2 regions of the Solibacillus sp. FSL K6-1126 genome follow, and region 2 is predicted to be linked to the other one. Evidence: predicted binding sites of a transcription regulator. Region 2 holds the regulator's gene; the other holds the start of a gene.
What was found. The regulator LexA, encoded in region 2, represses DNA repair genes until DNA is damaged. The targets are predictions, from matches to a motif close to CGAACATATGTTCG.

Region 1 (4,438 bases), 1.5 Mb from region 2:
TTTCGCGTGAGTTCGCGGTAACGGGACTTCGACTGATTTTAGCTGGACAAGGGGAAGTCGTAGCGGCGAACCAGCTTGGTAAAATTAAAACTTGGGCCCAAATCGTGGCGATTTCTGCATTAATTTTACACAATACGATTTTTACATTAGTTGGCATACCTTTTGATATGATCATGCTTTATGTAGCGTTGTTCTTTACAGTATGGTCTGGATGGGATTATTTCTATATAAACCGTCGTGCATTATTGGATTCAAAATAAATAAAATTTCTAAAACTAGGTTAGAATTTCTTTTAGGATAGGTAATAGTAATAAGTATCCATAAAAGACATAACAGATGCCCGTGCATTTTGGACGGCGCTGTTTTTCTAATCTAGTTTTCTTTATATTTAGGGGGTTTTAGGAATGAATGCAGAAATTATAGCGGTAGGATCGGAATTATTATTAGGACAAATCGCCAACACGAACGCGAAATTTATTTCGAGCCAGCTTTCGGAACTTGGCATTAATGTTTATTATCATACAGTTGTAGGAGATAACGAGGCGCGGCTATTAGAGGCGATCAAAATTGCGGAACAGCGTGCGGATGTAATTATTTTCTCAGGTGGTTTAGGTCCGACAAAGGATGATCTGACAAAAGAAGCGATTGCGAAACATTTGAATCGTACGTTAGTGTTTGATGAAACGGCGCTGTTTGCGATTGAGGAATTTTTCTCGAAGCAAAGACGACCGATGACGGAAAACAACCGAAAACAGGCGCTAGTACTGGATGGCTGCGATGTCTTGTTGAACCAGCATGGGATGGCACCGGGGATGTTTTTGGAGGAAAATGACCGCATTTATATTTTACTGCCGGGTCCGCCAAAAGAACTTGAGCCAATGTTCCAATATGAAACGAAGCCAAAACTGGCAGCACTTTTGCATGACGGCGGTGTAATTTTATCGCATGTACTACGTTTTTACGGGATCGGTGAAGCAGATCTGGAAACCCGCATACAGAGTATTTTGGAGGAACAGACAAATCCAACAGTAGCCCCGCTTGCTTCAGATGGTGAAGTTACATTGCGCATTACGGCAAAAGCACAAAACGAACAACAGGCATTCCGTCTGATCGAGTTAAAGAAACGTGAAATTCTCGATATCGTCGGAGAATACTATTATGGCGTAAATGATGAATCATTAGGTTTCAAGCTTGTGCAAATGCTTCTTGAAAATGAATTAACAGTTTCCGCTGCCGAAAGTTTAACGGCCGGTCTGTTCCAGTCGGAGCTGGCAGAAATCCCGGGTGTTGGATCTGCATTAATCGGCGGTGTTGTGACGTATACGAAAGAAGCGAAAATTAAGCACCTCGGTGTTTCCGGTGAACTGCTTGATGAAAAAGGCATCGTCAGCAGTGAATGTGCAGCAGCAATGGCAACACAAGTCCGTGAAAAGTTCGGTACAGATATCGGCGTTGGGTTGACGGGAGCAGCAGGACCGGGTGATCATGACGGACAGCCTGCAGGATCAATCTGGGTTGGCATTAAGATCGGTGACACAGAACCGCTCACGTACCGACTACAATTAACCGGTTCAAGAAATACGAACCGAATCCGCGCAGTGAAGTTTACATTCAGCTATTTAATGAGAGAATTAGCGAATCAAGGTTACAAAAAGCTGATTTAGTTGTTGTATTCTAATGAAAAAGACAATTTGATCAGTGATTTAAAGACATTTAGAAACATTCAAAGAAAAAGCGAAAATATGTTCGCTTTTTTCTTGAATGTTATCTCATTAGCAAGTATAATAGAGACATAAGTTAAATAAAGCTTTTTCTTAAGGAGGAAATAGTTTGAGCGATCGTAAAGCAGCATTAGATATGGCGTTAAAACAAATAGAAAAACAATTCGGTAAAGGTTCTGTCATGAAGTTAGGTGAAAACTCGAACCGTCATATGGAGACAACTTCATCAGGCTCTATCGCAATTGATGCAGCATTAGGTATAGGCGGCTACCCGCGCGGACGTATTGTAGAAGTTTACGGACCAGAATCATCTGGTAAAACAACAGTTACATTACATGCCATCGCAGAAATTCAGGCAAACGGCGGTACAGCAGCGTTTATCGATGCTGAGCACGCACTTGACCCGGTATATGCACAAAAATTAGGCGTTAACATTGACGAATTATTATTATCACAGCCGGATACAGGTGAACAAGCACTTGAAATCGCAGAAGCATTAGTACGTTCTGGCGCGATTGATATTATCGTAATCGACTCTGTAGCAGCATTAGTGCCAAAAGCCGAGATCGAGGGCGAAATGGGTGACTCGCACATGGGTCTCCAAGCGCGTTTAATGTCACAGGCATTACGTAAATTATCAGGTGTTATTAATAAATCGAATACGCTTGCTATCTTCATCAACCAAGTTCGTGAAAAAATCGGTGTTATGTTCGGTAACCCGGAAACAACAACAGGTGGACGTGCCCTTAAATTCTACTCTTCTATCCGTTTAGAAGTACGACGCGGTGAAGCGATTAAGCAAGGTACAGAAATTATCGGGAACAAAACGAAAATCAAAGTCGTGAAAAACAAAGTAGCACCACCATTCCGTACAGCGGAAGTGGATATTATGTACGGCGAAGGGATTTCAAAAGAAGGCGAAATCGTCGACATCGGTGCAGAACTGGACATCATCCAAAAGAGCGGTTCTTGGTATTCATACAACAGCGAACGAATCGGCCAAGGTCGTGAAAATGTAAAACAATTCTTCAAAGAAAACCCAGCGATCAAAGAAGAAGTGACAGAAAAAATCCGTCAACACTTCGGTATCGGCGAACTAGGCTACACAATCGGCGCCAACGATACAACTGAAGAAGAAGAACTGGACGAACTAGAACTATTCGAAGACGAAAAAGATAAAGAATAATGTTACAGACCCAAGCGAAGAATTTTGCTTGGGTTTTTGTTTTTGTTGGGGAAGGGCGGTTTTATAGTTATGGTGGGGCGGTCTTTGGTTGAAGTACCTGTTGGGTCAGTGGAGTAGAATAAATATGGGTTTTATTAGACGGTCTCTGCGTGATATTAGAAGATGAGAATGATTTAACCGATTTTGATTGAATTTTTCTAGGTAAAACCGGTGGGAAAAACAAAGCAGGGATTTATACTAGAACAAATGTTTGTTATATTAGAAAATCTCCATCGGATATTAGAAGATACGAAGAGGATATTAGAAAATCGGGACGACTTATTTGAAGAAGTACAGAATATATTAGAAAATCGCAAGTTTATTAGAACAAATAAAAATATATTAGAACATTTAGAACTATATTAGAACTTCCCGTTGCCTGGTAGCCCGTAAATCGCGATAACCGGATTCATTATAGAAAAGATTGGTAACCCGCCACCCCAATCCACACTAATTTCTGGAAGTCCCCTAATAGACCAAAAAAATATAAAAAGCCCCTTAAACCATGGCTATTCTTGACATACCTAATTTTGAACTATACAATTAAAATGTATAATTTCTAAATTTTGAAATGAATAGGCGGTATGTTTGAATAATTCAGATATATTATGCCGACTAAAAGAACATCAGACATATATAGGCATAGGAGGGAAACGATATGGAAATGATACTCCCTGCTTTGCTAGGATTCGCTGTCGGTGTCGCTGTTATCTATTTCTACATGAAAAACGTGAATGATTCAAAAGTGACTGGTGCAAAGCATGTTGCCGAGCAAATCGTGGAAGACGCGAAACGTGAAGCGGATGCACTGAAAAAAGAAGCACTGCTTGAAGCAAAGGATGAAACTCACAAATTTCGTACTGAAGCGGAAAATGACATTCGTGACCGTCGTGGAGAACTTCAGAAACAAGAGAACCGTTTATTGCAAAGAGAAGAAAACCTTGACCGCAAAGATGAAACTCTGAACAAAAGAGAGATAAGCTTAGAGCGTAAGGAAGAAGCTCTGGCAAGCAGACAACAGCATATTGAACAGATGGAAAGCAAAGTAGAACAACTTGTTGCAAGTCAAAAAACTGAGCTTGAGCGCATTGCAGCTCTGACGCGCGAAGAAGCGAAAGAGGTTATCTTGAAGGAAGTTGAAAACGAACTTTCTACAGATATCGCTGTAATGACGAAAGAATCAGAATTGCGTGCAAAAGAAGAATCAGACAAAAAGGCTCGAGAAATTTTATCACTTGCATTACAACGCTTTGCAGCTGACCATGTTGCAGAAACAACAGTGTCCGTTGTAAATCTTCCAAATGATGAGATGAAAGGCCGCATCATTGGTCGTGAAGGCCGTAACATCCGTACATTAGAAACGCTTACAGGTATTGATTTGATTATTGATGATACACCTGAAGCAGTTATTTTATCCGGCTTTGATCCGATCCGACGTGAAACAGCTCGTCTTGCATTGGAAAAACTAGTTCAAGATGGTCGTATTCACCCG
Region 2 (4,438 bases):
CCCAAATGTAATAAACTATATAAAAGCATGGAACCATGTCCAGCTGATAATACAAAACGGTCGCGATTATACCAATTAGGATTTTGTGGGTTATGGCGTAATTGCTTCGTCCACAAAGTATAGGCCATAGGTGCAGCACCCATTGGTAAACCTGGGTGACCAGAATTTGCTTTTTCAATTGCGTCGATTGATAATGTACGGATTGCGTTAATTGCTAACTGATCCATCTGTTGTGTCATTATGTGACATCCTTTCCTCGTACGATATTTATACCTTTTATAGTGTAGACAAATTTTCACAAGAAAACAATAATTTCTAAAAACGTCATCTAAAATATGTCATACTTAATATTAAATGTGACATATTAATGAAATGTTATTAGTTTAAGAATTTCTTCTGTGATTTTATTTGTTTTAATTTTTCAGGTGTCACATCATTGCCCTCTTCATCAATTACTTTCACATGCTCGATTGTATCGCGCATTGTGGAACGGAATGTATCTAAATACTCTTTGCGCAGCGCAGTGCGTTCCTTCGCTTGCTCTTCCGTCAATTTACCTTCTTTCGCTAATTTAGAAAGCTCATTAATTCGAGCTATTTTCTCTTTTGATAACATTTGAATCTCACCTTTCTTCCTACCTACTACAAAGGTATAAAAAAAACGACTTGAAGACAAGTGTTTACTCTTCAAGTCGCTCCATATATTCAATATATCTTCTATGTACGGTCGCTTTACTGATGGAAATGCCCAAACCAGACAATGTCGTAGCAATTTCTGCAAATGTTAAGCCTTTCTGGCGTAGCTGGACGATTTCTTCAACAGGCACTTCTTTACGTTCACGCCCTTCAATATTACCGCGGTTTTTTAAATTATTTTGGGGCTGGTAGCCATTTTCTACAGCACGACGCATTCCCCGGCGGATTTTCGCATTATGCATACGACGCTGATATTCTTCGACAATCGCTAAAATTTCGAGCAGCATTGTATCCATTTCGTTTAATACGACAGGACCTGCATCATTCAATGTATACACTGTCGCTTCATATTTTTGCAATAGGTGAAGTACTGCCATACGTGCATTACCGCGCCCTAACCGTGTTTCGTCCTGTACAAATAACGCTTTGACGCCGTGTTCTTTCATATAGTCAAGCATATCGAGCAGTCCATCTCGGTCCACATCATATCCGCTATGCTGATCCATGAAAATCTCCACATCATTATAGCCGAATGTTTTCGCATACTTTGTCAGCTCTTCTTGCTGACGTACTAGTGACGTTTCCTGTGTATTTTTATCCGTACTGACACGGCAATAAATTACTGCTTTAGTTTTTATCATTGTTCCCTCTCACTACTTTAATCGATTGCATATCAGTGGATTCATTCAGCTGGGCAATGTATTGTGAATCTTTTTCTACAGGTACAACCAGTACTTGTCCTAAAACAACTTTTTCATCCAGCAATCCGTTTTCCTTTTTCACTTCATCGATCCAATCATGCTTAGCCATTTTACCACGATATTGTTCTGCCAACGACCATAAAGTATCGCCATGCTCTATGCTAACCTGTTCGTATAATTCTATTTTATCGTCCTGCATCATGAATAAAGCAATCATAAGTACAGAGAATAGTAGAAACATTGATGTAAAGCCATTTAGTTTAGTTTTTTTCATTTGTAAAACCCTCTTTCGAATATATGTTCGGAATATTTGTTCTCATAATAATACGAACATATGTTTTTGTCAACCGTTTTTTCGAACTTATGTTTGCATTCGTGTTCGCATACTGCTATACTTACTTTAAGAAAAATAGCATGATAAAGAGGTGAGTTAGTTGACACAAAAAATTTCAAAGCGGCAGCAGGCTATTCTAACTTTTATAAAAGAGGAAGTTCGTTCTAAAGGCTATCCGCCATCAGTACGCGAAATTGGAGAAGCGGTAGGTTTAGCTTCCAGTTCAACTGTCCACGGGCATTTAGCTCGTTTAGAAAGTAAAGGGCTTATCCGTCGTGACCCTACTAAACCGCGTGCCATTGAAATATTGGACCAGGAAGAGATGAACATCACCAAACAAGGTGTCATCCATGTTCCGTTAATCGGTAAAGTTACAGCTGGTCTGCCTATTTCCGCAATCGAGGATATTCAGGAATATTTCCCGTTGCCGGATGCTTACGGCTCACCGGAAGAAGAACTATTTATGCTTGAAATTATGGGTGAATCCATGATTGAAGCCGGAATTTTAAATGGGGATTATGTAATCGTCAAAAAAACGTCTACCGCGAACAATGGAGAGATTGTTGTAGCAATGACGGAAGATGATGAAGCGACAGTCAAACGCTTTTACAAAGAAAAAACTCATTTCCGCTTACAGCCTGAGAACAGTTCAATGGAGCCGATCATTGTCAATCAAGTTTCTATTTTAGGTAAAGTAGTCGGCCTCTATCGAAATATTCATTAATCAGAAGCTTGCCATTCTTATAGAATCGGCAAGTTTTTTAATGAATTAAAAAAACTCAGCCGTAAACGACTGAGCCTTTTATTACTTATGGCATGCTTCTATAAAACTTTTAAATAAGCGCTGTGCATAAACATCCCCGTTTGGCGCCAATTCTTCCGGGTGCCATTGTACCGCCACACAATACGGATGGGATTCGTGTTCAATTCCTTCAATAATGCCGTCTTTCGCAACTGCCGAAATAAGAAGTCCTTCCCCTAACTTTCCTACAGATTGATGGTGAAATGTGTTAACACGGAATGTTTCTTCTGTAAAAATCTCCTTAAATTTCGGTGTCTTCACTTCAACGGTATGTGCCAATTCTCCACGCTTTGAAGGTTGTTTATGTAAGATTGTATTCTCCACCTGTGATGGTATATCCTGAATTATCGTACCTCCGAATGCAACATTCATAATTTGTTGTCCACGGCAAATACCTAGAACAGGCATTTGTCTTTTAAAGGCTGCCTTCATTAATAAAAGATCACTGTCATCACGCTTTCTAACAACACTACCGATATGACGGTGCGGTTCCTCATTAAACAATAATGGATCGATATCCGCTCCACCAATTAATACGAGGCCATCAACTACATTTAATACTGCTTCTACGTTTTCTTCCGTAGCATTCGGTATACAAATTGGTATACCCCCCGCTAGTTCTATCGACGTCAAATATGCGTTGTTTATATCCAATTTCTTGTCAAAATCATACATTGTTAATCCAATAATCGGTTTCATTCATTCTATCCCCTTACAATTTAAAGATAATTCCAATTATTTAAATTATACTATTTCGTTAAGCTAAGTTACTACAAAAATATAAAAGGATTGCCTGATTGCAACCCTTTCCCTTTTAAACAATTTCCAGTTGTTTTATAAAATACTGTTTAATTTCTTTCCAGTTGTTCACACGCATGAAACCTTCTTCTGATCGATTGTACGGCATCGAATACAATATACCTGTTCCTTTAAATGACTTGAGTTGGCGTGGGCTATCGTCAATTAAATAATCAGTATGTATTACCGCTTTATTTCCACAAAACACTATGTTCTGTGTTTTAATAAATGGTAAATACTCCATTAACCAATCGTACTTCGCTGTAAATGACCCGGGTACATCCATGGCAGCTGTCGCAATATAAATCTCATAATGCTCCTGCAGCTCTCGAATGACATCAATAGCATCTTCATCCAGTACTTTTAAATCTCTGAAATAGCCGGGCTCATTTAATAGAGCAAATAATTTTTTCGCATCTTCTCTAGGTAAATCGCGCTGTGTCGTCAGAAGAAATTCTTCATCGGTAAAATTTGTCCCGAAATTCTCGTTATATGTAACACATAATTTCGAATAAAAGTCAGCCAGCACCTGGTCCATATCGATGGCAATGCTTTTTTTCATGTAATAGCCTCCTTGAAATTTCCTAATTTTAGTTTATACAATTGTATGGCAAAAAAACAAGGTATAACTCTTTACAATTAACAGCGTACATATTTACGTTTAAAGCCGATTCGTCCTTTTTCCACCTGTTTTTCAATTTCAGCAAAAGCGTGCAGCAAACCCGGCTTTTTCCCTTCACGTTTCGTTTCAATTGGCCCGATTTCCTTAGCGAATTGCACAGCCTCTTCATGTAGAGGTTTAAATGAAACACCTACTGTCATGACAAAGTTATTCATTGCTACTTGTGTACGTGGTGGTGCTTGACGGATATTTTGTTTTACATACTCAAGCATACCCAATAATTTTTCTTTTGAAAATTCTTCATCTTTACGATTGCCGAGCAGCCAGCAGTAACAATGCCAACCTGCCGACATTTTTAGTTCCTCACCACTTGCAATCCATTTATCGCTTACTTCTTGCGCAATATCGGATTCAGCCAAAGTCACTGCAACAACATAATCGGAAATCATATAAAAATAGGCTTGTTCAATCCAGCGGTCGTAATCT

Region 1: the regulator LexA is predicted to act here: its motif matches at 1,736-1,749, upstream of recA (recombinase RecA).

Annotation. Positions count from the first base shown of each region.
Region 1 covers NZ_JBBOPD010000001.1:1,273,412-1,277,849, forward strand. The annotation lists gene pgsA (CDP-diacylglycerol--glycerol-3-phosphate 3-phosphatidyltransferase) at 1-260, shown strand, start outside; gene MHH44_RS06100 (competence/damage-inducible protein A) at 405-1,664, shown strand; gene recA (recombinase RecA) at 1,831-2,907, shown strand; gene rny (ribonuclease Y) at 3,605-4,438, shown strand, end outside.
Region 2 covers NZ_JBBOPD010000001.1:2,737,959-2,742,396, forward strand. The annotation lists gene tkt (transketolase) at 1-239, opposite strand, end outside; gene MHH44_RS13615 (DUF896 domain-containing protein) at 379-615, opposite strand; gene MHH44_RS13620 (YneB family resolvase-like protein) at 680-1,336, opposite strand; gene yneA (cell division suppressor protein YneA) at 1,323-1,670, opposite strand; gene lexA (transcriptional repressor LexA) at 1,831-2,454, shown strand; gene MHH44_RS13635 (gamma-glutamyl-gamma-aminobutyrate hydrolase family protein) at 2,536-3,231, opposite strand; gene MHH44_RS13640 (5' nucleotidase, NT5C type) at 3,347-3,892, opposite strand; gene MHH44_RS13645 (DNA alkylation repair protein) at 3,970-4,438, opposite strand, start outside.